Regions from separate parts of the Acuticoccus sp. I52.16.1 genome, predicted to be linked through region 3. Evidence: predicted binding sites of a transcription regulator. Region 3 holds the regulator's gene; each other region holds the start of a gene.
What was found. Region 3 encodes PhoB, which activates phosphate uptake and scavenging genes when phosphate is short. Its sites were predicted from a motif close to TGTCATNNANCTGTCAT; they were not measured.
Positions count from the first base shown of each region.

Region 1: MRB58_RS06810 (alkaline phosphatase) is a predicted target of PhoB. The motif match lies at 3,659-3,675, and genes of this name have one in related genera.
Region 2: phnG (phosphonate C-P lyase system protein PhnG) is a predicted target of PhoB. The motif match lies at 3,749-3,765, and genes of this name have one in related genera.
Region 4: phnN (phosphonate metabolism protein/1,5-bisphosphokinase (PRPP-forming) PhnN) is a predicted target of PhoB. The motif match lies at 4,118-4,134, and genes of this name have one in related genera.

Region 1 is NZ_CP094828.1:1,497,801-1,505,428, forward strand. It holds gene MRB58_RS06795 (FtsX-like permease family protein) at 1-841, opposite strand, end outside; gene MRB58_RS06800 (ABC transporter ATP-binding protein) at 834-1,520, opposite strand; gene MRB58_RS06805 (hypothetical protein) at 1,589-2,020, opposite strand; gene MRB58_RS06810 (alkaline phosphatase) at 2,099-3,610, opposite strand; gene MRB58_RS06815 (FadR/GntR family transcriptional regulator) at 3,758-4,468, opposite strand; gene MRB58_RS06820 (TAXI family TRAP transporter solute-binding subunit) at 4,689-6,008, opposite strand; gene MRB58_RS06825 (carbohydrate kinase) at 6,109-7,080, shown strand; tRNA gene MRB58_RS06830 (tRNA-Gln) at 7,095-7,169, shown strand.
Region 2 is NZ_CP094828.1:1,472,663-1,480,290, forward strand. It holds gene MRB58_RS06660 (hypothetical protein) at 1-227, opposite strand, end outside; gene MRB58_RS06665 (alpha-D-ribose 1-methylphosphonate 5-phosphate C-P-lyase PhnJ) at 404-1,273, opposite strand; gene MRB58_RS06670 (hypothetical protein) at 1,270-1,557, opposite strand; gene MRB58_RS06675 (carbon-phosphorus lyase complex subunit PhnI) at 1,584-2,669, opposite strand; gene phnH (phosphonate C-P lyase system protein PhnH) at 2,654-3,283, opposite strand; gene phnG (phosphonate C-P lyase system protein PhnG) at 3,283-3,726, opposite strand; gene MRB58_RS06690 (Bax inhibitor-1/YccA family protein) at 3,871-4,653, opposite strand; gene MRB58_RS06695 (hypothetical protein) at 4,867-5,388, opposite strand; gene MRB58_RS06700 (DUF6732 family protein) at 5,666-5,854, shown strand; partial or broken gene MRB58_RS24920 (sirohydrochlorin chelatase) at 5,872-6,579, shown strand; gene MRB58_RS06710 (precorrin-8X methylmutase) at 7,000-7,628, shown strand, end outside.
Region 3 is NZ_CP094828.1:2,829,343-2,836,970, reverse strand. It holds gene MRB58_RS12840 (MgtC/SapB family protein) at 1-402, opposite strand, end outside; gene argF (ornithine carbamoyltransferase) at 485-1,396, opposite strand; gene MRB58_RS12830 (aspartate aminotransferase family protein) at 1,393-2,592, opposite strand; gene MRB58_RS12825 (GcrA family cell cycle regulator) at 2,850-3,329, shown strand; gene phoB (phosphate regulon transcriptional regulator PhoB) at 3,372-4,055, opposite strand; gene phoU (phosphate signaling complex protein PhoU) at 4,070-4,801, opposite strand; gene pstB (phosphate ABC transporter ATP-binding protein PstB) at 4,838-5,692, opposite strand; gene pstA (phosphate ABC transporter permease PstA) at 5,722-7,095, opposite strand; gene pstC (phosphate ABC transporter permease subunit PstC) at 7,100-7,628, opposite strand, start outside.
Region 4 is NZ_CP094828.1:3,337,366-3,344,993, forward strand. It holds gene hemF (oxygen-dependent coproporphyrinogen oxidase) at 1-90, opposite strand, end outside; gene MRB58_RS15075 (tRNA (cytidine(34)-2'-O)-methyltransferase) at 87-548, opposite strand; gene petA (ubiquinol-cytochrome c reductase iron-sulfur subunit) at 734-1,312, shown strand; gene MRB58_RS15085 (cytochrome b/b6) at 1,329-2,657, shown strand; gene MRB58_RS15090 (cytochrome c1) at 2,661-3,554, shown strand; gene phnN (phosphonate metabolism protein/1,5-bisphosphokinase (PRPP-forming) PhnN) at 4,236-6,311, shown strand; gene MRB58_RS15100 (hypothetical protein) at 6,322-6,882, opposite strand; gene dapE (succinyl-diaminopimelate desuccinylase) at 6,911-7,628, opposite strand, start outside.

The DNA.
Region 1 (7,628 bases), 1.3 Mb from region 3:
AGGACGCCGCGTCGAACGGCTCGCCGACGGCCCCGTCCCAGCCCGCCCCGTGGCCGCTGGCGAGCCCGTGGACGTGCCACACGGCCTCCACCGGGACCAGCACGGCGCGGTCCCAGGGGCTCCCGGTGGGCGCCATGCGGCCGACGACGTGGAAGTCGGCGCCCTCGTGGGCGTGCTCGTCGGCGGCCGGGCCATGGCCGTGCGCGGGCTCGAACGCGTCGCCCACCGCCAGCGGCACGTGGGCGCCCACCACCGCCTCCGTCTCGTCGGCGAAGACCCGGCCCTCGGCGAGGGCCCCGCCCAGGTGGTCGACGAAGCGCGGCGTGGTGCCGACGACGGGGGCTCCATGGACGCTGTCGCCGAAAGCGATCGGCGCGGCGACGGCGACGCGGGGATCGGCCGCGACTTGCGCGTAGACCTCGCCCGAGAGGAGCGGCACGTCGGCCGGTTGCAGATAGACGGCTGCGAGCAGCATCGTCATTTCGCTGCCCGGCGCGGCGAGGACGAGGTCGAACTTGTCGGCCGCGCGGGCCGTGCCGGCGCGCAGACCCCGCTCCTGGGCGATCAGGCCGACGCCGATGCCGACCGAGATCGCGATCAGCGCCACGAACATCAGGTTCGTCAGCCGGAAGCGCCACAGCATCGCCCCCACCAGGGAGGCGGGACGGAAGCCGGCGGTGAGCGCGAGGCCGAGGAGCAGCGCCGGCAGCAGCAGACCCACGGTGAAGAGGGCGTCCTGCATGCCGGGGGCGAGGCTCTCCCAGCCGAGACGCAGGCGGTCATACTGCGCGCAGAGCATGGCGAGCGTCTCGGTCAGCGCGGGCGGCAGGCGGTCAAGCATGGGCCGGCTCCGCGTCGCCCATGACGAGGGCGCCGTTCTCGATCGTGACGACGCGGTCCATCGCGGCGAGCAACGCGTCGTCGTGGCTGACCGCGATCAGCGTCTTGCCACCCCCGCGCGCGGCGCCGACGAGATCGTCGACGATGTGGGCGCGGGCGACGGCGTCGAGGCTGGCGGTCGGCTCGTCGGCGAGGATGACTTCGGGGTCGGCGGTGAGCGCGCGGGCGAGCGCGATGCGCTGGCGTTCGCCGCCCGAGAAGGTGCGCGCGGCCCGGCGGCCGGCTGGGACGCCGAGTTCGGCGAGACGCTCGCTCGCCCGGCGGCGCAACGGGGCCCGCCGGCGGCGGGGGGAGAAGGCGGCGCAGATCGCGGCGTTGGCCTCCGCCCCAAGCTCCTCGAACAGCAGGAAGTCCTGGAAGACGAGGCCGACATTGTCACGCCGGAAGCGGGCGCGGGCGCCGGAGCGGATGGCGAGAATGTCCCGCTCGCCCCAGGCGACACGGCCGCGCGCGTCGGGGATCAGGCCGGCGATCGCGTAAAGGAAGGTCGACTTGCCGGCGCCCGACGGTCCGCGGATACCGACGCACTCGCCCGGTGCCGCGGCGAAGTCGGCCACCGCGACGAGGCGGCGGTCGGAAGCGCTCACCACCAGCGACGAGACGGCGAGAGAAAGGCCCATGATGCCTCGATGGTTGGCGCCGGCGGGCGCGCCGCGGCGTGGGAGGGAGCGGCCGCGTTCAACCGCGCTCAGTCGCGCTCGAAGCTCGCGTCGGTCAGGCGCACGCGCGACAGGAAGCCCGTGTCGGGGTCGCGATAGTCGCCGATCTCCAGCGTGCCGCGGGCGACGATGGGGACATTGTAGGCCACCACGTCGAGGTTGCGCTTGAGGTAGACGGCGAGGATGTCCTCCGGCCAGTCGGCCGAAGTCTCGCAGAAGGGGCAGACCGCCATCGGCCGCTTGGTCAGCACGAAGAAGCGCGCATCCGCCTTCAGCGGCGGGGCCATGTAGCCGGCGACATCGACCCGCCGGCCGGTCCGGGCCTTGGCATAGTCGGAAAAGTCGCCGCCCTTGAGGTAGAGCTCGCGCAGCTTCACCGCGTCGTCCGCAGCCGGGGCCGGCCGCGCCAGCGTGACGAGCGAGAGGGCTGACGCCCCGGTGAGGAAGGTCCGACGATCCATCGTCCGCATTCCGTTACTCGATGACAAATAGAGATGAGAGGCCGCCGGAGCGGCCTCCCGTGGGTCGCGGCGGCAGGATTATTGCGCGCCGCCCTTCACCGCATAGTCCATCACGTGGAAGATGTAGTTCTGCTCGACGGTGCCGTCGAACAGGTGGGCGAACGGCCCCTTGGCGTAGATGGCGACGTCCTCGCCGGAGTGCGACTCGGAGGACATCGGGATCATCGCCTCCTGGACGAAGTCGATGTCGGTGGCCTCCTCCTGGGTCAGCTCGGCGCGGCCCTCGGGGGCGGCGTAGCTGTCGTCTGCCTGCTTCTTGATGACCGCGCCCGGACCGTTGAGGTAACCGATCACGGTGTAGGGCTTGCCGTCGTCGGCGAGCTCGGGCTTCTCGCCGTGCTCGACCTGACCGGCGACGATCTCCATGCACAGGCCCAGGATCGGCGAGCCGCGGCCGCAGTAGCCGTTGAACGCGATGGCATGCTCATGGTCGGCGGTGACGATGATGAGGGTGTCCTCGTCGTTCGTCAGCGCGTCGGCGGCGGCGATCGCCTCGGCGAACTCCACGCCGTCGGTCAGCGTGCGGTAGGCGTTGCCGTCGTGGTTGGCATGGTCGACGCGGCCGGCCTCGATCTCGAGGTAGTAGCCGTCCTCGTTGTTGGCGAGGTACTGGATGGCGGCGCGGGTCATCTCCTCGAGCGAGGGCTCCTCGGCGGGGTCGCGGTCGGCCTCGTAGGCCATGTGCGAGTCCTCGAAGAGGCCCAGCACCGGGGTCGAGCCGTCCAGCGTCAGGCCCTCGAAGGTCTCGGTGTTCCAGGCGTACTGCACGCCCGCGTCCTTCGCCTGCTGGACGAGGTTGACCTCGTCCTTGCGGCGACCGTCGCCGCCTTCGTCGGTCGGCGTGCCGGCGGGCACGAAGTAGCGGCGACCCCCGCCCATGGCTAGGTCGACGACGCCGGCCTGCATCTGGTCGAAGAGCTGGGTGGCGATGTCCTTGGAGCCGGTGCAGCTCTCCGGCACGTCGCCCTCCCAATTGCGGTTGGCCGTCTTGGCGTAGACCGCGGCGGGGGTGGCGTGGGTGAGGCGCGCGGTGGAGATGACGCCGACCGACTTGCCCTCTCCGCTCATCATCTCGGCGAAGGTCGTCAGGCGGTTGCCCTCCTCGGAGGCGCAATCGTCATGGACGCCGCCCTCGGGGGCGAGGTTGATGGTGTTGAAGATCTGCTTGACGCCGGTGTTCATCGAGCCGGCGGTCGGCGCGGAGTCGGGCGTCTGGGCGTTGACGTTGTAGGTCTTGACCAGAGCCAGGTACGGGAACGCCTCGTGCGGGAGGACGTGCTCCTCGCCGAGCTTGCCTTCCTGCTGCCCGGCGAACAGGCGGATGGCGTAGTTGGTGCCCACACCCATGCCGTCCGCGACGAAGAGGATCACGTTCTTGGCCGGGGTGGTGATCGGCTGGCGGGCGATCTTCTCGTTCAGCGTTGCCTGGGCATCGGTGAACCATTGGCTGGAAGCCTGCGGCAGGTCCTGGGCCTGAGCGGAACCGATCGCGAGCGCGATCGCCGTCGTGGCCAACGCGAGTGTCTTCATGGCGTCCTCTTGGGGTCGAGCGATGTGGCTGCCGCATAGACCGCGAATATGACACGGCGATCACAGAAGACGCGTCCGGCCCGAATGCCGGCGTCGCCGGAACGCTCGACGCTCACCCGCAGGTGGAAGGCTCGCCCCCGGTCGGCCTCAACGGTTGCGAGGCTTGGCGTCGTTCCGGCGGGCGCGCAGGGCCTGGCGCAGGTTGCGGCGGCGCAGGTGGCCGAGCCGCTCGATCGCCCCGCGCGCGCTCGCCGCGTCGCCGCGGAGGATCGCCTCCGTGAGAGTGCGATGGTCGCCCAGCGCCTCGGTGTGGCTGTCCGCGTCCAGGAAAAGGGGCGACATGAAGGTGGACAGCGCCGTCTCGATCACGCCGTAGACGTGACCGCAGAACTGGTTGTTGGCTCCATCGATCAAGGTGTGATGGAACCGGTATTCGACGTTGGCGAGCTCTTCGCGGTCGGCCGTGTTGGCCGCTTCCATCCGCTCGAAGGCGAGTTTGAGGGCCGCTCGGTCGAAGCTGTCGTCCTCGGCGGCGCGACCGCAGGCGATCATCTCCACCGCCAGGACGAAGTCGACCAGGTCGTCGAGCACCTTGTCGTCGGGGTCGTAGCGAATCCGCCAGTCGATCACGTTGCGATCGAACAGGCTCCAGCTTTCGACCGGCGTGACCTCGGTGCCGAGGCGGCGGCGAGTCCGCAGCATGCCCTTGGCGACGAGGGTCCGCACCGCTTCCCGCACCACGGTGCGCGAGACGCCCAGCTCCTCGACGATATCGGTCTCGTTCGGCAGGATGCCGCCGATGGGGACCTGGCCGCTGACGATGCGACGCGCGATCGCCTCCACCGTGACGACGAGCAATGTTGCCCCCGGGGGCGCAGGCGTCGCGATGCGACTAGCTGTCCCGAACCGAGTCATGTGCAGGCCAATTGCATTTTCATCTGAAATCTCATTTGCATAGCAGCAATGCATGAAAAATCCGATGAATGCACTATTGTTCGGATTTTTGAGAAAAAACGCCCTTCATACATCTGATATGCCTAATTTATAGGCTGAATGACATGATTTCATCTCAATTTCGTCACGTTGTCGGCACCACATCCGGCCGAATTGCCAGCCCCGCCGCCCGGTCCGATCGCACCAGAAGTTGCCGATGGTTCAACGTAGAGGCCGCAGCTTGCCACGCAAAGGAGAATGAGAGCAGCGACTTCTCTTCGATGCGGTCGAGATCGAGGTCGACGATCACCCGTTCGAATAAGGCGAACAAATCGAGCCGGATGCGGTCGAACTCCGCGTCGCTGTCCGCTGCCTCGATGCGTGACACGATCTCGACGATTTCGAGATTATAATGGTCTGCTCGGTTCTTGCGCGCGTTGGAGAGCCAGATCCGCGCCTGCCACAGGCCGGAGGCCAGCAGCGCCAGCGCCGTCACCCCCAGCGCCAGAGGCTCGGCGTACTCGACGATGAAGATGGGGTCGTCCTGCTCGTAGTAGCGGTCCGCCCCCGGATGGACGCCGAAGGCCAGCCGCTCCTCGTCGGTGGGGGCGGTGATGAAGGCGGCTTGCGGAAGCTGGCGCACCATCGCCTGGCGCTGCTCGAAGAGGGCGCGGGTGACCGCCTCCACCGTGGAATCGGGGACGTTGCGGCCCACGGCCAGCAGGCTGCGCACCGAGACGACGGGGATCGGCCGATCCGGCACCGGCCGCTCGCCGGAGTAGGCGCCGACCGGCACCTCCTTGGCCTCCAGCGCCGGGTCGAACAGCGCCATCGCTTCGGCCTGGTCGATCGGCACCAGCTGCGTCGGCGTCGACTTGATGATCTCCTGGATCGTCTGGTTGCCCAGCGCCACCACCATGAAGAAGGCGTCGATCTCGCCCTTGCGGATCGCCTCGGCATGGTCGGCCAGATTGCCGCGGATGATCGTCAGCGACGACTCCGGCACCTCGTAGTGCGCCAGCAGGCGATCGAACAGCGCGTTGGAACCCGCACCCGGCGGCATCAGGCCGATGGTCTTGCCGCGCAGATCGTTGACCGACTCGATCCCCGAGCCGACGCGTGCGACGAGGTGAAAGGCCTCGGGGAAGAGACGAGCCATCACCGTGACGTTGCTGGCGACCGGCGTGTCGCCCTGGATGAGGCCGAACGCGGCCTCGCCGTCCTGGATGCGCTTGGCGTTCTGGCTCGACCCGGCGGAGGGCATCGCCTCGATCCGGGCGACGCCCTTGCGCTCCAGCGTGGTGGCCAGCACCTCGCCGAAGGCGGCGTAGGTCCCGCCGCTGGTGCCCGAGCTGAGCTTCAGGACATCGGAACTGCGCCCCTCCAGCTGCCACAGGGCGAGTGTCGCGCCGATCGCGAGCGCCAGCACCGCCACGGCGGAGTAAACGAGAGGTCGGCGCGTCATGGTCGTCCCTGGGGTTAATACGGGCTCGGAATGCGGTACCGTTGAAGAAAAGAGTGCAACAGGCAAGCCGGCGTTGCGGGATGCCACCGGAGGAGGAAGAATGAGCGTACTCGTGTGCGGTGAGATGCTCTACGACGTCTTCGTCGAGGGACCGACCGAGAAGGGCTTCGCGCTGGATGCGCGGATCGGCGGCTCGGCGCTCAACGTCGCCGTGGGGCTGGCGCGGCTCGGCCGCCCGGTGAGCCAGCTGACGGGCGTCTCCCACGATATGTTCGGCCAGCGCCTCGCCGCCTTCCTCGCCGGCGAAGGGGTCGACACCTCGCACCTCGTGCGCACCCCCGCCCCGACGACGCTGGCGACCGTCACGCCGGGGCCGGACGGCTCGCCCGCCTACGCCTTCTACGGCGAGGGGGCGGCGGACCGGCAGGTCGAGGTCGCCCATCTGCCCGACCCTTCCGGGTTCGACGCGCTGGTGTTCGGCTGTTTCTCGCTCATCACCCGGCCGACCAGCTGCTCGTTCCTGGAACTGGCGCGCCGGGCCAAGGCGGCCCGCCCCGCCCCGCTGGTGGTTCTCGACCCCAACGTGCGCCGCACCGTCGAGCCCGACGCTGCCGTCTGGCGCCGCCGCATCGCCGATTTCGCCGCCCATGCCGATCTCGTGAAGACCTCCCGCGAGGACCTCGACGAGACCTACGCGGAGGCGGCCGAAACGGTGGTCGCGCGCTGGCTGGCCGAGGGGATCACCGCCGTGATCGTCACCGACGGGCCGCGCGGCGCGACGCTCCACACCCGCGCCCGAACGGTGACGGTGCCCGCCGCCCCGGTCGCCGTGGTCGACACCGTGGGCGCGGGCGACAGTTTCCTCGCCGCCGTCCTCGCCGCGCTGTCGGACGCCGGGGTGACGACGGCGCCGCAGATCGCCGCGCTCGACGAGGCGGCGTGCCGCGCCGTGCTGCAATTCGCGGTGCGGGCGGCCGGCGTCACCTGCACGCGCCGCGGCGCCGACCTCCCCCGCCGCGCCGACCTCGCCACCCCGCCCGATCCGGTTGCCGATGCGGGAGGAAGGCGCTAAACGGTGACCCCGATTGGGGCGTAGCCAAGTGGTAAGGCAGCGGTTTTTGGTACCGCCATGCGCTGGTTCGAATCCAGCCGCCCCAGCCATTTCCCATAGACGCTCGTAGACGCTCGGTTTCCGACGACCGAGCGCGTGGACCTGCCGCGTGCCGTTCTCGGCCATGCGGGTCCGCCACGCGAGTCTGCGCCCCGACCTCGGCACGAACGGGGCTTTTGCGGGATCGGTATCTTGTCATATCCGGCTCCTTGCGCGCATCGGCACAGCTGCGGAATGTTGCCGGGTTCGCCCGCTGTCGCGGCGGCGGCCGGGGTGGCCGGCGCGGAGCGGCGGCCCTCGCCCGGAGGTGGAAAACCGCCGGCGTGCGCTGGACTTGGCGCGCAGGGCCGACGCGTGCCGGCGGCGCCCCCCGGCGTGCGGCGAGCAGAGCGAGGAGCGCGCGTTCGGGTTGAGCATATTCCTGGGTTGTGAAACAGTGTGCCGGAAGAACGCCGCCGCATCGGGCGATCGGCTCCGCATCATAATCGTCGTTGCAGCGATGCTCGCCG
Region 2 (7,628 bases), 1.4 Mb from region 3:
ACGACGTAGCGGTCGCCGCTGACGGAGATGGTCTTGCGCGAGCCGCGCAGCTTCACCCCCTTCGGATAGACGCGGTACTGGGCCGGATAGTAGGTGCCGACATAGCACTTCTGCGCGCCACGATCGTCCTGCTCGACGACGTAGCTGTCCGTGTACTCCCCGGCCAGCACCGGGGAAGCGAGCGCGCCAATAGCGATGGAAAGTGCGGCAATACTGATCAGCTTCATAAATGCTCCAATGACTGATCGCGTTCGGACCCGACGCGCGACTGTAGAAATTCAATAAAAATCTGGGGATTTGTCAACCGTACGTTTACCAATTCGCCGCGACGGCACTTGACGTCCGTCGCAACTTCATCCGGCGGATTCTGCACGATGTTGCCGGAAATAGGACTTCGTCCGTCCTACTCGGCCGCGAGTGCCTCGCCGCGGCGCTGCTCGCAGTAGTCGGTGTCCGAGCATGCGTACATCCGCCCGCCTCGATCGTCGGTGACGATCTCGTCGAGGTAGACGCCCGTCGCCCCGCACAGCGCGCAGGGTTCCGTAAAGGCTTGCACGGCGAACGGATGATCCTCGAAGTCGAGGCTGATGACCTCGGTATAAGGCGGCAGCGCGTAGATGCGTTTCTCGCGGCCGGCGCCGAAAAGCTGCAGCGCGGGCGAGTTGTTCATCTTCGGATTGTCGAACTTCGGCGTCGGCGACGGGTCCATGACGTACCGCCCCTCCACTTTGACCGGATAGGCGTAGGTGGTGGCGATATGGCCGTGGCGGGCGATGTCCTCGTAGAGCTTCACGTGCATGAGGCCGTATTCCTCGAGCGCGTGCATGACGCGGGTCTCCGTCTCACGCGGCTCCAGGAAGCGCAGCGGCTCGGGGATCGGCACCTGGTAGACGAGGATCTGCCCCGGCCCCAGCGGTGCTTCCGGGATTCGGTGGCGCGTCTGGATGATGGTCGCCTCGGCGGTGTGGGTGGTGACGGCGACGTTGGCGACGCGCGCGAAGAAGGCGCGGATCGAGACGGCGTTGGTGGTGTCGTCCGAGCCCTGGTCGATCACCTTCAGCGTATCGTCGGGGCCGATGAGGGCGGCGGTGACCTGCACGCCGCCGGTGCCCCAGCCGTAGGGCATCGGCATCTCGCGGCTGGCGAACGGCACCTGGTAGCCGGGGATCGCCACCGCCTTCAGGATGGCGCGGCGGATCATCCGCTTGGTCCCCTCGTCGAGGTAGGCGAAGTTGTAGGTCAGGCCCGGCTCGCCGCTGCCGGCGGCATTCATCGCCGCTGCTCCTGCCGCTTGGCCTCCGGCTCGGCGGCGCCCTTCTCGGTGTTTTCCGCGATCACGCCGAGGATGTCGTTGGTCTCGCCGAGGCGCTGGTAGATCTGCTCCAGGCCGGTCATCGTGCGCTCGTGCTGGGCTGAGAGATAGTCGGCGAACGCGGTGAGGTCCGCCTGGCTCTGGGCTTCGGCGGGGGTTACCGCGGCCCAGCGGACCACCGGCTGCGCGGCGATCCCCAGCGCGATCAGCGCGCCGGCGACGATGATGGCTCGGCTCGTCGACATGTCCATTCTCCTCGGTCGGCCCCGGCTCATTCGGCCGCCTCCTGGCGGTCGTCGGCCGCGTCGGCCTTGCGCTCGGCCTCGGCGCGCAGCTTGCGCACCAGCTCCAGCTCTGCCTGGAAGTCGACATAATGCGGCAGCTTCAGGTGCTCCACGAAGCCGGTCGCCTGCACGTTGTCGGAATGGGCGATGACGAATTCCTCGTCCTGCGCCGGGGCGACCCGGTCCTCGCCCAGTTCGCCCGCCCGCAGCGCCCGGTCGACCAGCGCCATCGACATCGCCTTGCGCTCGACCCGGCCGAACACCAAGCCGTAACCGCGGGTGAACTGCGCCGGCTCGCTCGCCGAGCCGTGGAACTGGTTCACCATCTGACATTCGGTCAGCGTCATGGTGCCGAGTGTGACGGCGAAGCCCAGCTCCGGCACGTCGAACTCCAGCTCCACCGTGCCGGTGCGGATCTCGCCGACGAACGGGTGGTTGCGGCCGTAGCCGCGCTGGGTGGAGTAGGCGAGGCCCAGGAGCCATCCTTCGTCGCCCCGCGCGAGCGCCTGCAGCCGCACCGCCCGGTCGAGCGGCGGCACGGTCGCCTCGCGCGTCAGATCGCCGGGCTCGTCATCGCCGGCGCCGTCCGGCTCGACGAGGCCTTCGCCGCCGAGGACGTCCGTCACGCGGGGGGCGGGGCCGAGGGGCGCGGCGGCCGTGGGCGCGTCGCCGGAGAGGTCGTCCTCGATGAGGCGGTGGGTATAGTCGAATGTCGGCCCCAGCACCTGGCCGCCCGGAAGGTCCTTGAAGGTGGCCGAGATGCGCCGCGCCAGCGCCATCGTCGCCGTGTCCACCGGGCGCGAGGCGCCCAAGCGCGGCAGCGTCGTGCGGAAGGCACGCACCAGGAAGATCGCCTCGATGAGATCGCCGCGCGCCTGGCGAATGGCGACGGCGGCAAGCTCCGGGTCGTACAGCGAACCCTCGGCCATCACGCGGTCGACGGCGAGGGTCAGCTGCTCGGCGATCTGCCGGGCGGTCAGCTCGGGAACCGACCGGTCGCCGCGCCGGTCCTTGGCGAGCAGCCGATGCGCGTTGGCGATGGCGGCGGCGCCGCCCTTTACCGCGACGTACACGTGACCTCCGTCGTGCGGGGAAGCGCCATGATGGACCCGCTCGCCGCGTCGATCAGAACGAGGTCGAGCCCGCGCGGGTAGAGCGCGCCGTTGGCGGCCCAGTCGGCGAGGAAGGTGTCCGACAGATCCGCCTCGATGGTGCGCGTGCCGTCGATGCCGGGGCCGCGCAGGGTCAGCGCCCGCCCGGCGAGGCGGACCGGGGCGACCAGCGTGGCGGAGCGGTCCGGGTAGAGGTCGTCGCCCGCGCCGAACCCGTCCGGGAGGCCGTCCAGCGCGGCGAGGAAGGCGAAACGGGCGGCGGCGCGGTCGGCGGTGACCGGCGCGCCGGTGTGGAAGGTGAGCCAGGGGGCGGCAGCGGCGAAGGCCGGGTCGAGCGCCACCGGCGTCTCCGGGTCGCACAAGGTGAGGGCGATGGCCCCTGCGGCTGCCGGGAGCGGCGCCGGCGGGGCTGCGGCGGGGAGCCGGTGCACCGTGCCGGGCTCGGCGAGAGCGCCCAGGATCGCGCGGAAGGCGGCCTGCGCGTCGAACACCGGGGCAGCGAAGGCCCCCTCCATTACGGCATGGTCCATTGCGGCATTGTCCCGGACGGCAGGCTCGAGGGCGGGGTTCGGCATCAGTCCTCCCCGCGCGTCATCGTGAAGAAGTCGACCCGCGTCCCGGCGACGTCGCGCGCCCGCGCGGTCTCGCGGGCGGCGCGCAGGGCGTCCAGTTCGGCGGCGACGGCTGTCACGGCGCCGCGGTGCGTGGCGGTCTGGCTCAGTGCGTCGATCAGCGCCACATGGCGCGCGCGGGCCGCGTCGCGCCCCATCACGTGGCCGAAGCCGACCTCGCCGGTGGCCAGCCGCACCACGCAGCGCGACACGGTCGCCTCGCCGGCGTTGAACGGTGCGCCGCCGCCGCCGACGCGCCCGCGCACCATCACGAGCCCGGTGTCGGGCCCGCGCACCACGGTGTGCGGCGGGTCGGGCGCGATGCGGTCCAGCGCGGCGGCAAGCTCGGCGGGCTGCGCGAGCGCCAGTGTCCGCAGCAGCGATCGCCTTGAAGAGGTGTCGGTCATGGCGCCTCGCTAGGGAGCGTTCGTGACACCCTTATGACTGCGCGCTCAAACGCAGGTCCACCCCCTCGCCCAGCCGGCGCGCCATAAAAAAAGGGGCGCGGTTTCCCGCGCCCCTCCGGTCGGTTTCGGGCGTCGGCCCATCGATCAGTTGCGGTTGCCGAGCAGCGACAGCAGGAACTGGAACATCAGCACGAAGTCCAGGTAGAGCTGCAGCGCGCCGATCACGGCCTTGCGGCCCGCGACGGTCGAGTCGTCGCCGACGTAGTAGCTCTCTTTGATCTTCTGCGTGTCGTAGGCGGTCAGGCCCGCGAAGATCAGCACGCCGAGCACCGAGATCGCGAACTGCAGCGCCGAGGACTGCAGGAAGAGGTTCACCAGCATCGCCACGAAGATGCCGATGGCGCCCATGATGAGGAAGGAGCCCATCGCGCTCAGGTCCTTCTTGGTGGTGTAGCCGAAGAGGCTGAGACCACCGAAGGCCACCGCGGTGATAAAGAAGACGCGCACGATGCTCTCGGACGTGTAGACCAGGAAGATGGTCGACAGCGAGGCACCGACGAGTGCGGCGTAGAGGAAGAAGAGCGCGCGCGCCTTGCCCGGCTCCATCTTGTGGACGCCGAACGAGAGCCAGAAGACGATGCCCAGCGGAGCGAGGGCCAGCACCCACTTCAGCGGGGTGGTGTAGAGCGTCACGCCGAACTGGGTCAGATAGATGCCGTTGCCGATCTGCGCCGCAGCCCCGTCGGGGCCCTGCGCGGTCGCCAACGCGAACACGGCCAGCGCCGCCACGCCCGTGAGCGCGAGGCCGATGGCCATATAATTGTAGACCTGCAGCATGTAGCTGCGCAGGCCCTGATCAATGGAGGCATCATACTGCGCGGCTCCAGTGGTCGGCCGTACAGTCGTGTTCCGATTCCAGGTCGCCATTGAGGTTCCTATGGTTATCCAGCGGAGCCGGCGGGCTGTGCGAACCACAGACCCTCCGAGTTGCGTAAGATATGGCAATTGGACAACGCCACTGCAAGAAGAACCGCGTCCCGTCACGGCGCCGCGGGAGCGTCAAATCAGCCCGGCCCCATGCGTTGGTTCGGGGCGGGCGCCCGGCCCGCTCCGACCGGTCCGTCGCGCATCAGTCGCGGATCAGTCGCGCTCGAAGGTGATCTGCGCGGTCGTCACCATCGTCTCGCCGTCGTCCATGGTGTCGACCGTGGTGATCTTGAACTCGCGATCGTTCGCCGGCTCGATCGTCATCGTCGCGATGTCGTCGCCGTTGACCTTGCGCGGGAAGGTCATCGTCAGGACGATGCGGCCGTCGTTCTCGGGACCGCCGTCGAGCTCGGCCGGGCCGGCGTTGGAGCCGACATAGGTGCCCTTGTAACGCTCGCCCTCGCGCAGGATGTCCGCCCCGATGGCGCGCTTGAGGACCATCATCGCCCGGCACTCGCCGTCGAAGCCGATCTCGTCGCCCTTCTGCTCGCCTTCGATCTGGCAGGTGACGTTCATCTTGCGGGACTTCTCGTCCTTCTGGACGAAGCCCTTGCCGCGCCACTTGCCCGTGATGTCGAGCGAGGGAACCTCCTCGGCGGCCGCAGGGGGCGCACCGGCAGCGGAAACGCCGACGGCGGCGAATGCGGCGACGAGCAGAGTGGCCTTCAGCATCATGTATCCTTTCCTGTCGGGTTCGAGCGTGCGCCGCTCCGGCCGGCCCGGGCACGAAGCAGGCACGCACTTTAGCCAATCTCGGGCGGATGGCGAGTCACGCAACCGCGAGATCTTGTCATGGCGCCGGCGGACTGATAGCTCCTCGACCGCAGCGTTCCGCGGAGGAACTGAAAGCGATCGCGGGGGAGGCCGACCCAAACCGGGGGCTGGAGCCGCGGCTGCCGTAGGGTGGGCCCTCGCCCGCAATCCCGGTGCGCGACTCGCATATGGAGACGACATGCGCACCTTGAAGACCCTCCTCGCCACGCTCGCGACACCCATCATGCTCGCCACCGCCGCGTCCGCGCACCCGGGCCACACCGCCGTCGTCGACGGTCACGCCCACGCCGTCGACCCGCTGGGCGCCGTCGTCGCCGTTCTCGCCATCGTCGCCATCGCCGTCACCGTGGCGGTCAAGTTTCGGTGAGCGAGCGTATCGGGGTCATGGTCTGCGGCCATGGCTCCCGGTCCAAGAGCGCGGTGGCCGAATTTGCGACCGTCGCCGAAGCTCTCAGGGACCGTTTCACCGACTGGCCGGTCGAATACGGGTATCTGGAGTTCGCCAATCCGGTGATCCGGGATGGGCTCGACGCGTTGCGGCGCGCCGGCGCCGAGCGCATCCTCGCCGTCCCCGGCATGCTGTTCGCGGCGATGCATGCCAAGAACGACATCCCGAGCGTCCTCAACACCTACGCCGCCACGCACGGCATCCGGGTCGACTATGGGCGCGAGCTCGGCGTCGACGCACGAATGCTGCGGGCGGCGGGCGACCGCGTGCGCGCCGCGCTCGAGGCGCTGGACGCCGCGCATGGCCCCGCCCCGGCGTCGGAGACGCTGCTCGTGGTCGTCGGCCGCGGCGCCTCCGATCCGGACGCCAACGCCAACGTCGCCAAGGTGGCGCGGCTCCTGTGGGAAGGCTTCGGCTTCGGCTGGTGCGAGACGGCCTACTCCGGCGTCACCTTCCCGCTGGTCGAGCCGGCGCTCGAGCATGTCACGCGGCTCGGCTTCAAGCGCGTCGTCGTGTTCCCCTACTTCCTGTTTTCGGGCGTCCTGATCGACCGGATCTACGGCTTCACCGACGCCGTCGCCGCCCGCCATCCGGACATCGCCTTCGCCAAGGCCGGCTACCTCGGCAACCACCCCGCCGTGATCGACACGTTCGCCGAGCGGGTGACCGAGCTTCTCGACGGTCCGGCGGCGATGAACTGCGGCATGTGCAAGTACCGCACGCAGGTGCTCGGCTTCGAGGCCGAGGTCGGCCTGCCGCAAGAGAGCCACCACCACCACGTCGAGGGGATGGGCGCGTCGGCGCCGGGGGCGTCGGTGGAGACGTGCGGGCTGTGCGGGACGTTCTGCACCGGCGCCTGCCGCGTGCTGACCCCCGTCGACCATCACCACGGCGACACGCACACCCACGCGCCCCGCGACCTCCGTCATGGCCGTCACCACCATCACGATGATCACCACGTCCACGATCACCATGCCCGCGATCACCACCACGACCACCCTCACGACGACGACGGTCATGGTCACGGGCACCATCATCACCCCTACCCGCATGAGGCCCACCCGATGGGTCCCGTCAGCGTGGTGACGGGCGGGCAATATCAGTACGAGCGCGACCCCGAGGCGATCACCGCCCAATCCTTCGCCATCATCCGCGCCGAGGCCGATACCTCGCGCTTCGGCGAAGCGGCGCCGGTGGCCGAACGGATCGCCCACGCGGCGGGCGACGTCGGCGTCCTCGGCGACGTCGTCGTCTCCGGACCGTTGATCGCGGCGACGCAGCGCGCGCTGGCCGCCGGCCGCCCGGTGATCGTCGACACCGAGATGACGCGCTACGCCATCTCGCCGCGGTTCGTGCCCGCCGCGCAGGTCCACTGCCACATCAACGACGCGGCGACGCCGGACGAGGCGCGTGCCGCCGGCACCACCCGCTCGGCGATCGCGATCCGCCGCGCCGCCGGCGACCTCGACGGTGCCGTCGTCGTGATCGGCAATGCGCCGACCGCGCTGTTCGAGCTCCTTGAACTCATCCGCCGCGGCGCGCGGCCGGCCGCGATCTACGGCTTCCCCGTCGGGTTCGTCGGCGCGGCGGAGTCCAAGGCGGCACTGGCGGCGATGGCGCCCGTCCCCTTCGCCACCGTGAAGGGCCGGCGGGGCGGATCTGCGATGGCCGGGGCCGCCGTCAACGCCGCCGC
Region 3 (7,628 bases):
CCCGACCGCCAGGCCCACCGCGCCCGAGAGCCATACGGTGGCCCCGGTGGTGAGCCCGCGCACCTGCCCGCGCGACAGGACGATGAGGCCGGCCGCCAGGAAGGCGACGCCGGACGTCACCGCCTCGATCAGGCGGATCGGGTCGATGCGGATGGTGTCACCCTCGAGCTGGTCGATCAAACTGAGGCCGATGACGGCGAACACCGCCGAGGCGACGCCCACCAGCATGTTCGTGCGCAGCCCCGCGGCATGGTCGCTCAGCTCGCGTTCCAGCCCGATGAGCCCGCACAGCAACGCCGCGCCCAGAACGCGCAGCAGGACGACGACGCCGCCCGGCCCGGGAAGCCGGCCGAACTCTGTCGCGAGGGTATGATAGAGCCCGTCCATTCCCCGGAAACGCACGGCGGCGTGCCCGGTTCACGACAATGCGCATCGCCGCCCGAGACCGGCGGAGGGAGGGCGCACAGGCGCCCTCCGCGCCCCGTCAGCCGAGGCGGTCGAACACGTAGGCGAGGATCGCCTTCTGCGCGTGGACGCGGTTCTCGGCCTCGTCGAACACCACCGACTGCGGGCCGTCCATCACCGCGTTGGTGACCTCCTCGCCGCGGTGGGCGGGCAGGCAGTGCATGAAGATCGCGGACGGACCGGCCTCCTCCATCAGCGCCTCGTTCACCTGGTAGGGGCGGAAGACGTGGCGCCGCTCCTCCTCGTCCTCGTCGCCCATGGAGGCCCACGAGTCGGTCACCACCACGTCCGCGCCGCGGACGGCGACGTGCGGGTCCGTGCCGACCTCGATCGTGGCGCCCAGGCGGCGTGCGGTGTCCACCAGCGGTTGGCGCGGGGCGAACTCCGGCGGCGTCGCGACCTTGATGACGAAGCCGAGCTTGGGCGCGGCCTCCATCAGCGTCGCCAGAACGTTGTTGCCATCACCGACCCAGGCCAGCACGCGCCCGTCGAGCGCGCCGATGCGCTCCTCCATGGTGATGAGGTCGGCGATGATCTGGCACGGGTGCGAGCGGCGCGTCAGGCCGTTGATCACCGGCACCTGCGCCGACTCGGCAAACGTCGTCAGCCCGCCGTGGTCCAGCATGCGGATCATCACCGCCGAGACGTAGCGCGACAGCACGGTCGCCGTGTCGGCCAGCGACTCGCCGCGGCCGAGCTGCATCTCGCTGCCGGAGGCGACGATGGTGTCGCCGCCCAGCTCGCGCATCGCGAGGTCGAACGAGAAGCGCGTCCGGGTGGACGGCCGCTCGAACAGCATCGCGAGCGTCTTCCCGCGCAGGCGGTCGGTGCGGATGCGGCCCTCGGCCTTGACCCGGTGGCCTTCGTCCAAAATCGCCCGCAGCGCCTCGGGAGACTGAGACGCGATATCCAGAAAATGCTTGGGCGTCATACGACCGCGGTATCCTTCTTCGCCTTCTCGACGGCCTCGCCCGCGGCGTCGAGCCGCCGGGCCGCCTCGCGCAGGTCCTCTTCCGTGGCCACGAGGCCGGGGAGGAAGCGCACCACATTGTCACCGGCCGGCACCACCAGGAGCCCGGCATCGCGCGCGGCGAGCGCCACGTCGCCCGCCGGCGCGCGGCATTTGACGCCGACCATCAGTCCCTCGCCGCGGACGGTCTCGAACACGCTCGGGTGGGAATCGACGACGCCCGCCAGCGACTGCATCAGGAACGCGCCCTTGCGCTTGACCTCGTCGAGGAAGCCGTCGGCGAGCACCACGTCCAGCACCGCGTTGGAGACGGCGCAGGCGAGCGGCGTGCCGCCGAAGGTGGTGCCGTGCGTGCCGGGCGTCATCGCGTCACCGACCGCCGCGGTGGCGAGGCAGGCGCCGATCGGGAACCCGCCGCCCAGGCCCTTGGCCGCCGACAGGATGTCGGGCGTCACGCCGAGCGCCTCGTAGGCGAAGAGCGTGCCGAAGCGGCCGACGCCGGTCTGGATCTCGTCGAAGATCAGCACCAGGCCGTGGTCGTCGCACAGTTTGCGCAGCGCGCGCAGGAACTCGCGGTCGACGAGCTGCACGCCGCCCTCGCCCTGCACCGGCTCGACCATGATCGCCGCCGTCTCGGGACCGATCACGGCCTTCACCGCATCGAGGTCGCCCAGCGGCACCTTGTCGAAGCCGGGGGCGGGCTCGCCGAAGCCTTCCATATATTTGGCGACGCCGGTCGCGGCGAGCGCACCGAGCGTGCGGCCGTGGAAGGCGCCCTGGAAGGTGACGATGCGCACCCGCTCGGGGTGGCCGCTCACATATTGATAGCGCCGCGCGGTCTTGATGGCGGCCTCGTTGGCCTCCGCGCCGGAGTTGCAGAAGAACACGCGCTCGGCGAACGTCGCCGCGGTCAGCCGGTCGGCCAGCCGCTCCTGCTCGGGGATCCGGTAGAGGTTGGACGTGTGCCAGACCTTCGTGGCCGCCTCTTGCAGGACGGCGACGAGATGCGGGTGGGCATGGCCGACGCTGGTCACGGCGATGCCGGACCCCATGTCGAGATATCGTCGCCCGTCCGTGCCCACGAGCCAGACGCCCTCGCCCTTCTCGAAGGCGATGTCGGCGCGGTTGTAGGTCGGGAACAGGCTGTTCGTCGTCATGGGTAAAACTCGCGGTTTTGCGAAGGTTGTCCCCAGCTCCTTGCAAGGTACTGCGGACAGGCCGGCTTTCTTTCCGATGGTTGGGGAAAAAGCAAGGTTTGAGTCGCGGCGGACTCGCCGACTCTAGACCGCGAATCGCCAAATCTCTTACGATTCGGGGCGTAAAGACAGGACATCGCCCGGCTCCCTTCTATCCACCGACCGTCCTGGTCGGCTGTGGACGGCATGTGGATCGGCGGTGAGCAAAGGGAATGGCGATGAGCTGGACCGACGAGCGAATCGAGGTTTTGCGAAAGCTGTGGGCCGAGGGGATGTCCGCGTCACAGATCGCCAGCTCCCTGGGCGGGGTGACCCGCAACGCCGTCATCGGCAAGATCCATCGCCTGGGCCTCTCGGGCCGGGTGAAGGCACCGCAGACGCGGGCGACGCGGGCCCGGAGTGCTCCCATCGTCGCCCCCAAGCCCGCCGCCGCGCCGCGGGTGATGGCCGCCGGCGCCGTCGCGGTGAAGGTCGTCGAGGAGCCGGAGATCGAAGAGATCCCGCAGACCGCCGAGATCGTGCCGTTGACCGAAGGCATGACCTTGATGGACCTCTCCGCCTCGACCTGCCGCTGGCCGGTGGGCGATCCGTCCGACCCCGCCTTCCGCTTCTGCGGCGCGCGCACCACGCAGGGCGACACCTACTGCCGCGCCCACGCCGAGCAGGCCTTCCCCTCCCGCCGCTCGAAGTCGAGCTGACGCGCCGCGCCGGAAGGCGCGCGGGGCCGCCGCCGCGGCCCCTCAGCGGATGTGGAACTGGTCGTTGAAGGCGTAGCCCGCGCCGCGCACGGTGCGGATCGGATCCTTGGCCTTGCCGCGATTGATCGCCTTGCGCAGCCGGCCGATGTGCACGTCCACCGTCCGCTCGTCGACGTAGACGTCCCGCCCCCACACCCCGTCGAGGAGCTGCTCGCGCGAGAACACGCGGCCGGGCGACTGCATCAGGAACTCCAGCAGGCGGAACTCGGTCGGGCCGAGGTGGACCTCGCGTGTCGAGCGGCGGACGCGGTGGGTCGTGCGGTCGAGCTCGATGTCGCCGGCGCGCAGCAGGGACGAGACCATGGCCGGCTTGGTGCGGCGCAGGATGGCGCGGATGCGGGCCATCAGCTCCGGCGTCGAGAACGGCTTGACCACATAGTCGTCGGCGCCGGTGGCGAGGCCGCGGATCCGCTCGGTCTCCTCGCCGCGCGCCGTCAGCATGATGATCGGAAGGTTCTCCGACTGCGGGCGCGAGCGCAGGCGCCGGCACAGCTCGATGCCGGAGAGCCCCGGCAGCATCCAGTCGAGGATGAGAAGGTCCGGCAGCCCCTCCAGGAGGCGCAGCTCGGCCTCGTCGCCGCGGCTCGCGCAGTCGACGTCATAGCCCTCGGCTTCCAGGTTGTAGCGCAGGACGAGGGTCAGCGGCTCCTCGTCCTCGACGATCATCACCTGCGGCAAATCTAGCGACCTCCGCTACCGTTCTTGGGCTCGGCCCAGTCGGCGGAGAGGTAGGACGAGGAATCGCCCTTCGCCCGCGCTTCGACCGGCTGCTCGCCCGTCACCAGGAAGTGGATGTTTTCGGCGATGTTGGTGGCGTGGTCGCCGATCCGCTCGATGTTCTTGGCACAGAACAACAGGTGCGTGCAGAACGTGATGTTGCGCGGATCTTCCATCATGTAGGTCAGCAGCTCGCGGAAGATCGAGGTGTAGATGGCGTCGATCTCGTCGTCCCGGCTGCGCACGTCGAGAGCGGCGGACAGGTCCTGCGAGGTGAACGCGTCGAGCACCGCCTTCAGTTGCTCGAGCGCGATGTCGGACATGTGCTCGACCCCCAGCGCGACGCGCGGCGGGTAGGCCCGCCCCTCGATCGCCATCACCCGTTTGGCGTTGTTCTTGGCGAGGTCGCCGACGCGCTCGAGGTCGGAGGAGATGCGCATCGCCGCGACCAGCTCGCGCAGCGGCTTGCCGGCCGGGCGGTGCGCCGCGATCAGGTCCACCGCATGGTTCTCGACGCTGCGCTGCATGGCGTCGAGACGCTGATCGGCCTCGATCACCGAACGCGCGCGCTGACTGTCGATGCGCGTCAACGCGGTGACGCTGTCCATCACCAACTGCTCCGCGAGACCGCCCATTTCGGCGACCTCGGCCGCGAGACTGACAAGCTCGCGGTCCCGATCACGTGTCAGCACCAACGCGCTGCCCCCCACTCAAGACTCGTCCCGCGTATCCTAACCGAACACGCCCGAAATATAATCGCGCGTCCGCGGCTCCTGCGGGTTCTCGAAGATTTCCTTGGTCGGCCCCTCCTCGACGAGATCGCCGAGGTGGAAGTAGGCCGTCCGGTCCGAGACGCGTTGCGCCTGGCTCATCGAGTGCGTCACGATGATGATCGTGTAGTTCTGCCGCAGCTCCTTGATGAGCCCCTCGACCGTCTGCGTCGCGATCGGGTCGAGCGCCGAGCACGGCTCGTCCATCAGGATCACTTCCGGCTCGACCGCGACGGCACGGGCGATGCACAGGCGCTGCTGCTGTCCGCCCGAGAGGCCGGTGCCCGGCTCCTGGAGGCGGTCCTTCACCTCGTTCCAGAGGCCGGCACGGGTCAGCGAGCGCTCGACGATGACGTCGAGGTCGGCCTTCTTGTGGGCCAGGCCGTGGATGCGCGGGCCGTAGGCGATGTTCTCGAAGATCGACTTCGGGAACGGGTTCGGCTTCTGGAACACCATGCCGACGCGGGCGCGCAGCAGGACCACGTCGAGCGTGTGGTCGTTGAGGTCCTCGCCGTCCATGTTGAGCTGGCCGAGGACGCGGCAGCCCGGAATGGTGTCGTTCATGCGGTTGAAGCAGCGCAGGAACGTCGACTTGCCGCAGCCCGACGGGCCGATGAACGCCGTCACCGCCTGGGCCGGAATGTCGATCGAGATCCCGTGCACGGCTTCCTTGGTGCCGTAGATCACCGAGACGTCCTTCGCCTCGATCTTGGTCGGGCGCGGTTCGGGATCGGGGATCCGGACGGTCTGGAACCGGTTGTGCGTCTCCGGATGCTTCAGGTCCGGCTTTTTCACGTCCACTTCGGCGACGGCCATCGGCTCGTTTCCTTTTTCAATCACGGTCGTTACCAGCGCCGCTCGAAGCGGTGGCGCATGAGGATGGCGAGGGCGTTCAGGGTCACCATGACGGCCAGCAGTACAAGGATGGCCGCCGAGGTCCGCGCTTCGAAGAAATTGCGGTTCTCGTTCCCCTGCCAGAGATAGATCTGAACGGGCAGAGCGGAAGACTGGTCGAGCGGGGTCGACGGCACCGAGGCGACGAAGGCGTTCATCCCGATCAGCAGTAGCGGTGCGGTCTCGCCCAGGGCCTGTGCGACGCCGATGATGGCACCGGTGAGCATACCCGGCACCGCCAGGGGCAGGGTGTGGTGGAACATCGCCTGCGTCGGCGAGGCGCCGATGCCGAGCGCGGCCTGGCGGATCGACGGCGGCACCGCGCGCAGGGCGGCGCGCGAGGCGATGATCACCGTCGGCAGCGTCATCAGCGAGAGGACGAGACCGCCCACCAGCGGCGCCGACAGCGGCAACCCCAGGAAGTTGATGAACACCGCCGCGCCGAGCAGGCCGAACACGATGGAGGGCACCGCGGCGAGGTTGTTGATGTTCACCTCGATGAGGTCGGTCACGCGGTTCTTGGGCGCGAACTCCTCCAGGTAGATCGCCGCCATCACGCCGACCGGGACGGCGACCGCCATGACGATGACCATCATCATCACGGAGCCGACGATGGCGCCGAGGAGACCCGCCGTCGCACCGGAGGAGCGCGAATCGACGTTGGTGAACATCGACGAGGCGAAGTTCATCTCGATCACGCCGTCTTCGTAGAGCTCGTCCGCCCACTGCTGCTGCTCGGCGGCGAGCTGCTGGAAGCGCTGGGGCAGGTCGCGGTCGATGTTGCCCTTCAGCCAGACGTCGACGTTCTCGGAGGCCACCAGCGCCACCGGCACCGTCTGGCCGATGATGTCGGGGTTCGCCTCGACCATCTCCCAAAGCTTCACGCGCTCATTGGAGGCGACGAGGCCGAAGGCGGCACGGCGCATGTCTTCGGCGCCGGCGGCGGGGATGAACTTGGCGATCGCATTCTGGATCAGGTTGTCCCAATCCGCGCGGCGCAGGGCGCGCTGCCAGGCGATCAGCTCCTTGTGGAAGTCCGCCGCCGACTGGCCGGGCTGCTGCGTCGGCCGCGGGTCGATGTCGATGACCTCGGGATCGAACGTCAGCTCCAGGTGCAGCGTCGCCTGCCAGAAGGCGGGCACGCCCTTGTAGAGGATCGACCCGAAGAGGATGCCGACCAGCGAGATGCCGATCAGTATCGCGCCCAGGCCCACGGCCTTGAACGTCGCCTCCGCGCGGTGACGCTGGCCCAGCTTGGCCGCCACCAGGTCGCGATTGGACTTGCCCTGCGCGATACCGCCGGGCGTGGTTGCAGTCGTGGCCATGGGTCTACTCGTATTGCTCGCGATATTTCCGGACGATGTAGATGGCCACCACGTTGAGACACAGCGTGATGACGAACAGCGTGAGGCCCAGCGCGAAGGCCACCAGCGACTGCGGCGAGGCGAAGTCGGTATCGCCGGTGAGCTGGTTGACGATGGTGACCGTCACGGTCGACACCGCCTCGAAGGGGTTGGCGGTCAGCACCGGCGAGTTGCCCGCCGCCAGCACGACGATCATCGTCTCGCCGATCGCGCGCGACACCGCCAGCAGGAAGGCGCCGACGATGCCCGGCAGCGCCGCCGGCAGGATTACCCGGCGGATCGTCTCGGAGTGCGTCGCGCCGAGGCCGTAGGAGCCGTCGCGCATCGCCTGCGGCACCTGGCTGATGATGTCGTCCGACAGCGAGGACACGAACGGGATGATCATGATCCCCATCACCACGCCGGCGGTGAAGGCCGAAGTCGCGTTGATGCTGAGGCCGATCATGCCGCCGACCTCGGCGAGGAAGGGGCCCACCGTGAAGGCGGCGAAGATG
Region 4 (7,628 bases), 510 kb from region 3:
CCGCAGCGTCTCGAACCAGGATCGGGCGCGGGCCTGCCAGTCGGCGAGGGTCGCCGGGTCGGGCTTGGGTCCGCCTTTGGTGTCGGTCATTTCAATCCTTTCGCCACGAGGGCGCCTGAAGAGACGGTGGCCGTCATGAGCGCAATTCCGACGGCGACCGCAAGGTTCAGCGAACGGGCGCCCGGTACGAGAGGGATGCGCAATCGCACGTCGGCGGCGGCGTGGACCTCGTCCGGCACGCCGGCGCTTTCTCGGCCGAAGAGGAGTGTGTCGCTTTGATCGAACGCAAAGTCGGTGAGGGCCATGTCGGCGCGGGTCGTGAAGAGGACCACCCGCCCCGGCGCGGCAGCTTTGAATGCGTCGAAAGTCGGATGCTGCGTCAGGGGAACGGTCGCGGCATAATCGAGCCCGGCGCGTCGTATCGCGCGGGGGGACAGGTCGAACGCGGCCGGGCCGATGATGTGGCCCCGGGCGCCCAGGCAAGCGAGGGTCCGCAGGATCGCGGCCGTATTTTGGGGAATCTCCGGTTGAAACAGTGCGACATTCATGTCCCGAAATCCGTTTGGTTGAACGATCGCACCATCGCGTTCTAATTTCAGGTGTTTCTGGAAAGACGAACCGTTTAGAACCGTTTGCGAGACCGTGCTGAAGTGGGTCGGATCTAGACAGGGCCCGCGCAGGCAGGCATGGCAGTGCGACGAATGCGCGATCAAGAAGATGGGGGACGAGGGTCGTGGCGACCACGGAAACGAATAACGAGCATGGAGAGGCGCACGGTGAGACACGGCGCGACTTCCTCTACATCGCGACGGGTGCCGTGGCCGCGGTCGGCATCGGCTCCGTCGCCTGGCCCTTCATCGACCAGATGAATCCCGACGCCGCGTCGCTGGCGATGGCCTCCACCGAGGCCAACATCGGCGACCTCGGCGAAGGCGAGTCGATGACGGTGATGTGGCGCGGCAAGCCGGTCTTCATCCGCCGCCGCACCGCCGAGGAGGTCGAGGCGGCCAAGGAAGTCCCGATGTCCGACCTCAAGGACACCGACGCGCGCAACCCCAACGTGGACGCCACCGAGGCGACGGACGTCAACCGCGCCGTGCAGGGCCGCGAAGATCTGCTCGTCATGATCGGCGTGTGTACCCACCTCGGCTGCATCCCGCTCGGCCAGTCGGGTGACTATGGCGGCTGGTTCTGCCCCTGCCACGGTTCCCACTACGACACGGCCGGCCGGATCCGGAAGGGCCCGGCGCCGGAGAACCTGGCGATCCCGCCGTACAACCTTCCCGACGAATCGTCGATCGTCATCGGCTAAGAAGAAGAGGACCGACATGGCCGGACACGGACACGGCGATACGCCCGCCTTCGAACCAAAGAACAAAGTCGTCAAGTGGTTCGACTCCCGCCTGCCGATCGTCTCGATGATGAACGATCAGGCGGTGGTCTTCCCGACGCCGAAGAACCTCAACTACATGTGGACCTTCGGTGCGATCCTCACGTTCATGCTCGTGACGATGATCATCACAGGCATCTGCCTGGCGATGCACTACGCCGCCAATACCGAGCTGGCGTTCGACCGGGTCGAGAACATCATGCGCAACGTCAACTTCGGTTGGCTGCTGCGCTACATCCACGCGGTCGGCGCGTCGATGTTCTTCTTCGCCGTCTACATGCACATCGCCCGCGGCCTCTATTACGGCTCCTACAAGGCGCCGCGTGAGGTCCTGTGGATGCTCGGCGTCATCATCCTCATCCTGATGATGGCCACCGCCTTCATGGGCTACGTCCTCCCCTGGGGGCAGATGTCCGGCTGGGGCGCCACCGTGATCACCAACCTCTTCTCGGCGATCCCGCTGGTCGGCCCGTCGATCACCGAGTGGCTGTGGGGCGGCTTCGCGGTCGACAACGCGACGCTGAACCGCTTTTTCGCGCTGCACTACCTGCTGCCGTTCATGATCGCCGGCGTCGTCGTCCTGCACATCTGGGCGCTGCACGTCTCGGGCAACAACAATCCGACCGGCGTCGCGGTGAAATCCTCCAAGGACACCGTGCCGTTCAGCCCCTACCTGACGATCAAGGACGGCTTCGCGATCGTCGTCTTCATGCTGCTCTACGCATGGTTCGTGTTCTACGTCCCGAACTACCTCGGCCACCCGGACAACTACATTCAGTTCGACCCGCTGGTGACCCCGGCGCACATCGTGCCCGAATGGTATCTCCTGCCGTTCTACGCCATGCTGCGCGCCATTCCGGACAAGCTGGGCGGCGTCATCGTGATGTTCGGCTCGCTGTTGATCCTGCTGGTGATCCCGTGGCTCGACACGTCGCGCGTGCGCTCGGCGCGCTACCGGCCGATGTTCAAGATCGCCTTCTGGCTCTTCGTGGTCGACGCGATCGCGCTCGGCTACCTCGGCGCCATGCCGGCCGAGGGTATCTACGTCCTCCTCGCGCGGATCTGCACGTTCTACTACTTCGCCTTCTTCCTCATCCTGATGCCGGTGCTGGGCATCATCGAGACCCCCAAGCCGTTGCCGACCTCGATCGCCGACGACGTGCTGGCGAAGTCCAAGAAGAAGGGCGGGCACGCGCAGCCCGATCAACCCGCCGGCTCCGGGGCAGGACAGCCCACGGGTGCCACCGCCGCGCCGAAGAAGGATTGACCGATGCTTGAGACGATGACCGCGCCGCTCGCCAGACTCGGCAGGCTCGCAGGCACCGCCGGGCTCTCGGTCGCCCTCCTGTGCGGCACCGGGGCCATGACCGGCTCGCTCTCCACCCCGGCACAAGCGGCCGAGGAGGGCGGCCACCACGTCGAGAAGCAGGATTGGACCTTCTCCGGCGTGTTCGGGCAGTACGATCAGGCCCAGCTGCAACGCGGCTTCAAGGTCTACCGCGAGGCCTGCGCGGCGTGCCACTCCATGCGCCTCGTCGCCTTCCGCACGCTGGAAGACGAGCACGGCCCGCACTTCTCCGAAGCCGCGGTCGAGCAGATCGCGTCGGAATATACGGTCGAGGACATCTCCAACGAGGACGGGCAGCCGTTCGAGCGCCCCGCGACGCCGAACGATCACATCCCCTCGCCGTACCCGAACGCGGCCGCCGCCGCGGCGGCCAACGGCGGCGCCGCCCCGCCGGACTTCTCGTTGATCGCCAAGGCGCGCGCCGTCCACCGCGGCTTCCCCGGCTTCATCACCGACGCGTTCGCCGGCTACTCGGAGAGCGGGCCGGACTACATCTACGCCCTGCTGCAGGGCTACGAGGAGGTGCCGGAGGGCGTCGAGGAGGTGCCGGGCAAGTACTACAACCCGGTCTTCCTGAACGGTAAGTGGATCGCCATGCCGCCGCCGCTCACCGACGAGCGCGTCGAGTACACCGACGGCTCGCCGCAGACCGTGGAGCAGTACGCGGCCGATGTCTCCGCCTTCCTGATGTGGGCCGCCGAGCCGCACCTGGAGTCGCGCAAGGAGATCGGCTTCCGCGTGATGATCTTCCTCCTGGTCTTCGCAGTGCTTCTCTACATGACGAAGCGCAAACTCTGGCGAAACGTCGACCACTGACCGCAAAAAGGGCCGGACCGATCGTCCGGCCCTTTTTCGTTCCCACGACCCCACCGGTCGCACGGCCCCACCGCGCGCTGCGCCGACCGGCACCCGGTCGGACACGGCGCGGCAACCCGCCCGCCGCCTCACCGGGCGCGGAAAGGGGACAGGCGGCCGCCAGACCAAACGCTCGCGCCAATTGACGGCTCAGCGCTCCAGGCCTGACGGCGCGGCACCCGGCACGGCGCTTCGCCGACTCGCGCCAGCCGGCATGCGGCGGCAAGCGGCGACCCGCCTCCTTCGGCACCGCCGTACACCGCTGTGCGGCATGCAGTGCTCCGCCTCGTCGGCCGCCTTCTGGCCACACTGTGCCGCGGCCCTATCCCCGCCCGTCTTGCGCCGCTCCATCCGGCCGGGACGCGGTCCCTCGCTGGCCGGAGGCGGCAGGCGATGGACTGCGCCCGTCCGTGCGTGGCTGTGTCTGGTCTGACGCCCGGCACCGTCGGCTCCGGGCGGGTGTGCGGCGGCGTGCCAGTGCTTCGGGTGCGGCGAGGGGGGAGCCTTGCAAGGGTGCTCCGCCGCGTCGCATGGTTGTCATCTCCACGTATGATGTACCTAGTGGCATGTCGTCGGCGGCGGCCGCGCATCGGGGCCCCGCGTCGCGGTCGCGCCGCGGTCCGCCCACCCAATGGAGCGCCTATGCAGACACACGACGGCCCTGAGGACGCGGTGGCGGAGCCGGCCGGGGCGTCGTCTCGGGAGGGCGTCCTGTTCCTCGTCGTCGGGCCGAGCGGGGTGGGCAAGGACTCGTTGATCGACGGCGCTCGTGCCCGCCTGCCGCAGCGGCACTTCAGCCTCGCCCAGCGTGTCGTCACCCGCCCGCGTGAGGCCGGTGGCGAGGACCACGAACCCATGGACCTCACCACCTTTCGTGCCGAGGAGGCCGCGGGCGCCTTCGCCGTCGCCTGGGGCGCGCATGGCCTGCGCTACGGCATCCGCCACCGTGCCATCGCCCCGCTGGCGCAGGGGTCCAACGTCATCGTCAACGCCTCGCGCGGCTCGATCGGCGCCTTCGCGACCCTCGCCCGGCGCGTCGTGGTGATCTCCGTCGTCGCCCCGCCGGAGATCGTGCGCGCCCGTCTCGAAGCCCGCGGGCGCGAGGACGCGGCCGACGTCGCCGCGCGGCTCGAGCGGCGGGTGCCGCTGGTCGGCGCCGGCAACGTCGCGGTCATCGACAACGGCGGCGCGCTGGAAGTGGGGGTCGACCATTTCGTCGCCGCACTCCTCGGCGCCGCCCGGCTGCCGCTCGCCGTGCACCGTGTCCCCGTCACGCTGCCGGGCGGTCCCGTCGCGTTCGTGCATCGCGCCGCGTTGCCGCTCGCCAGCCAGCAGGTCGCGGCAGGCGGGGGGACCGAGGTCGTCGCCGACAGCGCCGTGCGCGTGCGCCTCGCCGTGACCGACGGGCCGCTCGTCGACCCGGCCAGCGTCGGCCTGCCGGACGCGGTGTTCGACCGGCTCGGTGCCGCCGAGGGCAGCGAGGTGGTTCTGCGCCGCGCCGCACCGCCCGTCAGCCGGGACGCGCTCCGGCGCAAAATCGCCGGCGATACGCTGGGGGCTGGCGCCATCGCCACCATCGTGCGCGACATCGTCGACGGCCGCTACAGCGAGGCGGAGGTGGCCGGCTTCCTCGTCGCCGCCTCGCGCCAGCTCACCGTGACCGAGATTGCGGCGCTAACGAAGGAGCGTGCCGGCCTCGTCGTGCCGATCGCCTGGGATCGCCGGTTGGTGGTCGACAAGCACTCGCTGGGCGGCGTGCCGGGCAACCCGATCTCGCTGGTGGTGGTCCCGGTGGTGGCCGCGCACGGGCTGCCGATCCCCAAGACGTCCTCGCGTGCGATCACCTCCGCCGCCGGCACCGCCGACATCATGGAGTGCGCCGCGCGCGTGGATCTCGACGCTGCCGACCTGAAGCGCGTCGTGAGCACCGCGGGCGGCGCCGTCGCCTGGGCCGGACGCATCAGCCACAGCCCGCTCGACGACGTGATGAACGCCATCAACCGCCCGCTCGGGATCGCTTCGCCGGGGCTCGACGTGTCCTCGATCTTGTCCAAGAAGCTCGCCGTCGGCGCGACCCATGTGGCGATCGACATTCCGGTCGGCCCTGCCGCCAAGGTGAAGACGGCCGAGGCGGGCGCCGAGCTGGCGCGGCTCTTCGAGGAGGTGGGCCGCGCGGTCGGCCTCACCGTCCGTGCCGCGATCAGCGACGGGCGCCACCCGCTCGGCCGCGGTGTGGGCCCCGCGCTGGAGCTGGAGGACGCGCTGGCGATCCTCTCCGGCGCGCCGGAGGCATGCGCCGCGCTGCGCGCCAAGGCGGTGAACGTCGCCGGCACCATCCTGGAGTGGGACCCGGCCGTCCGCGAGGGCGAGGGTCCCGCCACCGCCGCGCGGCTCCTGGCCAGCGGGGCCGCGCTGGACGCCTTCCGCGCGATCGTCGCCGCGCAGGGGCCGGTCGAGCGTTTGGCGCCGGGGCCGTTCACGCGGCCGCTCCTCGCCCCGCGCGCCGGCCGGGTGGCGGACATCGACGTTTTCGCCGTGGCGGGGCTGGCCCGCGCGGTCGGCGCACCGCTGGACAAGGGCGCGGGCGTGCGGCTCACGGTGCGGGTCGGGGACGAGGTCGCCGCCGGAGACGTTCTGGCCGACGTGGTGGCGAGCAGCCAGAACGGGATCGACGCCATCCGCGCCGACGCCAGCGGCGAGCTTTTCACGCTCGCCTGACCGGCGCCGCTCAGCTCGCCGAGGCGACGATCAGGAACGAGATGACGAGGTCCACCACCACCAGCGCGATGGCGATCTCCAACGTCACCCCCAGCGCGATGCGCATGATGAGGTAGTGGTAGCGCACGGCCACCATCAGGGCGGCGATGGTCGCGATCACGGCCAGTTCGTCGCCCATGAAACCGGCCCCCTGCAGCAGGAGCGGGATGGTGACGATCACCCAGCTGATCGGCGCCGCCCAGTTCCGCGCCACGACGTAGGTCACATAGCGCTTCGTCACCCCCAGCGGCTTGGCGATGCAGGCGAGGAGGATGGGGAAGGCGACCCAGTCGAGCGCCAGCACGGGCAGCCGCTCCGCGAACGCTTCGCCGAACGGGGGCTGCACGGCGATGCGCGACAAGGCGAGCAGGGAAATCGCGTCGATCGGCAATACCAGGAGGATGGCCCAGAAGGAGCGCCAGAAGCCGTCGATCGAGCGGTCAAGCAGGTCGATCCCGTCCGGCCGGTTGCGGAAGAGCCGCCAGGCCCCCTCCAGCGATCGGCCGATCTCCGGCCCGCTCACAGCGCGCACGCCCCAGCCGCCTGACCGCCGGTCGTGCTCATGCCGCGAGGACGGCGTCGATGATGGCGCGGTAGGCGGCGGCGAGCGTGCGCAGCTCGCTGACGGAGGTGCGCTCGTTCACCTGGTGCATCGTGTCGCCGACACCGCCGAATTCCACCACCGGGCAATAGTCCTTGATGAAGCGCGCGTCCGAGGTGCCACCGCCGGTGGTCGCCTCCGGCGTGACCCCGGTGGTCGCCTCGATCGCGCCGGTGAGGGCGGCGATTAGCGCGTCGTCCTTGGTACGGAAGGCGCCGCCGTGGCTCGGTTGCCAGGTGACGTCGACCTGAAGGCTGTTGCCGCCGGTGCCGATGCGCTCGAGCAGTTCGGCACGCAGCGCCTCCGGTTGCCACAGGTCGTTGAAGCGCACGTTGAAGCGCAGCGTCGCCGTCTCGGGGATCACGTTCCAGGCCGGGTTGCCGACGTCGATCGAGACGATCTCGAGATTGGAGGGGGCGAACTGCTCGGTACCCTCGTCGAGAGGCTCCAGGAGGCGCCCACCCATCGCCAGCAGCTCCGGCACCGGGCTCTGCGCCAGGTGCTGGTAGGCGACATGCCCCTGGCGGCCGGTGACCGTCACCTCGGCCGACATCGAGCCGCGGCGGCCGATCTTGATGGTGTCGCCCAACGTGACGCGCGAGGTCGGCTCGCCGACGACGCAGGCGTCGATCCGCCCGCGCGTGGCCGCCCAGGCGATCAGCGGGGCGGTGCCGTCC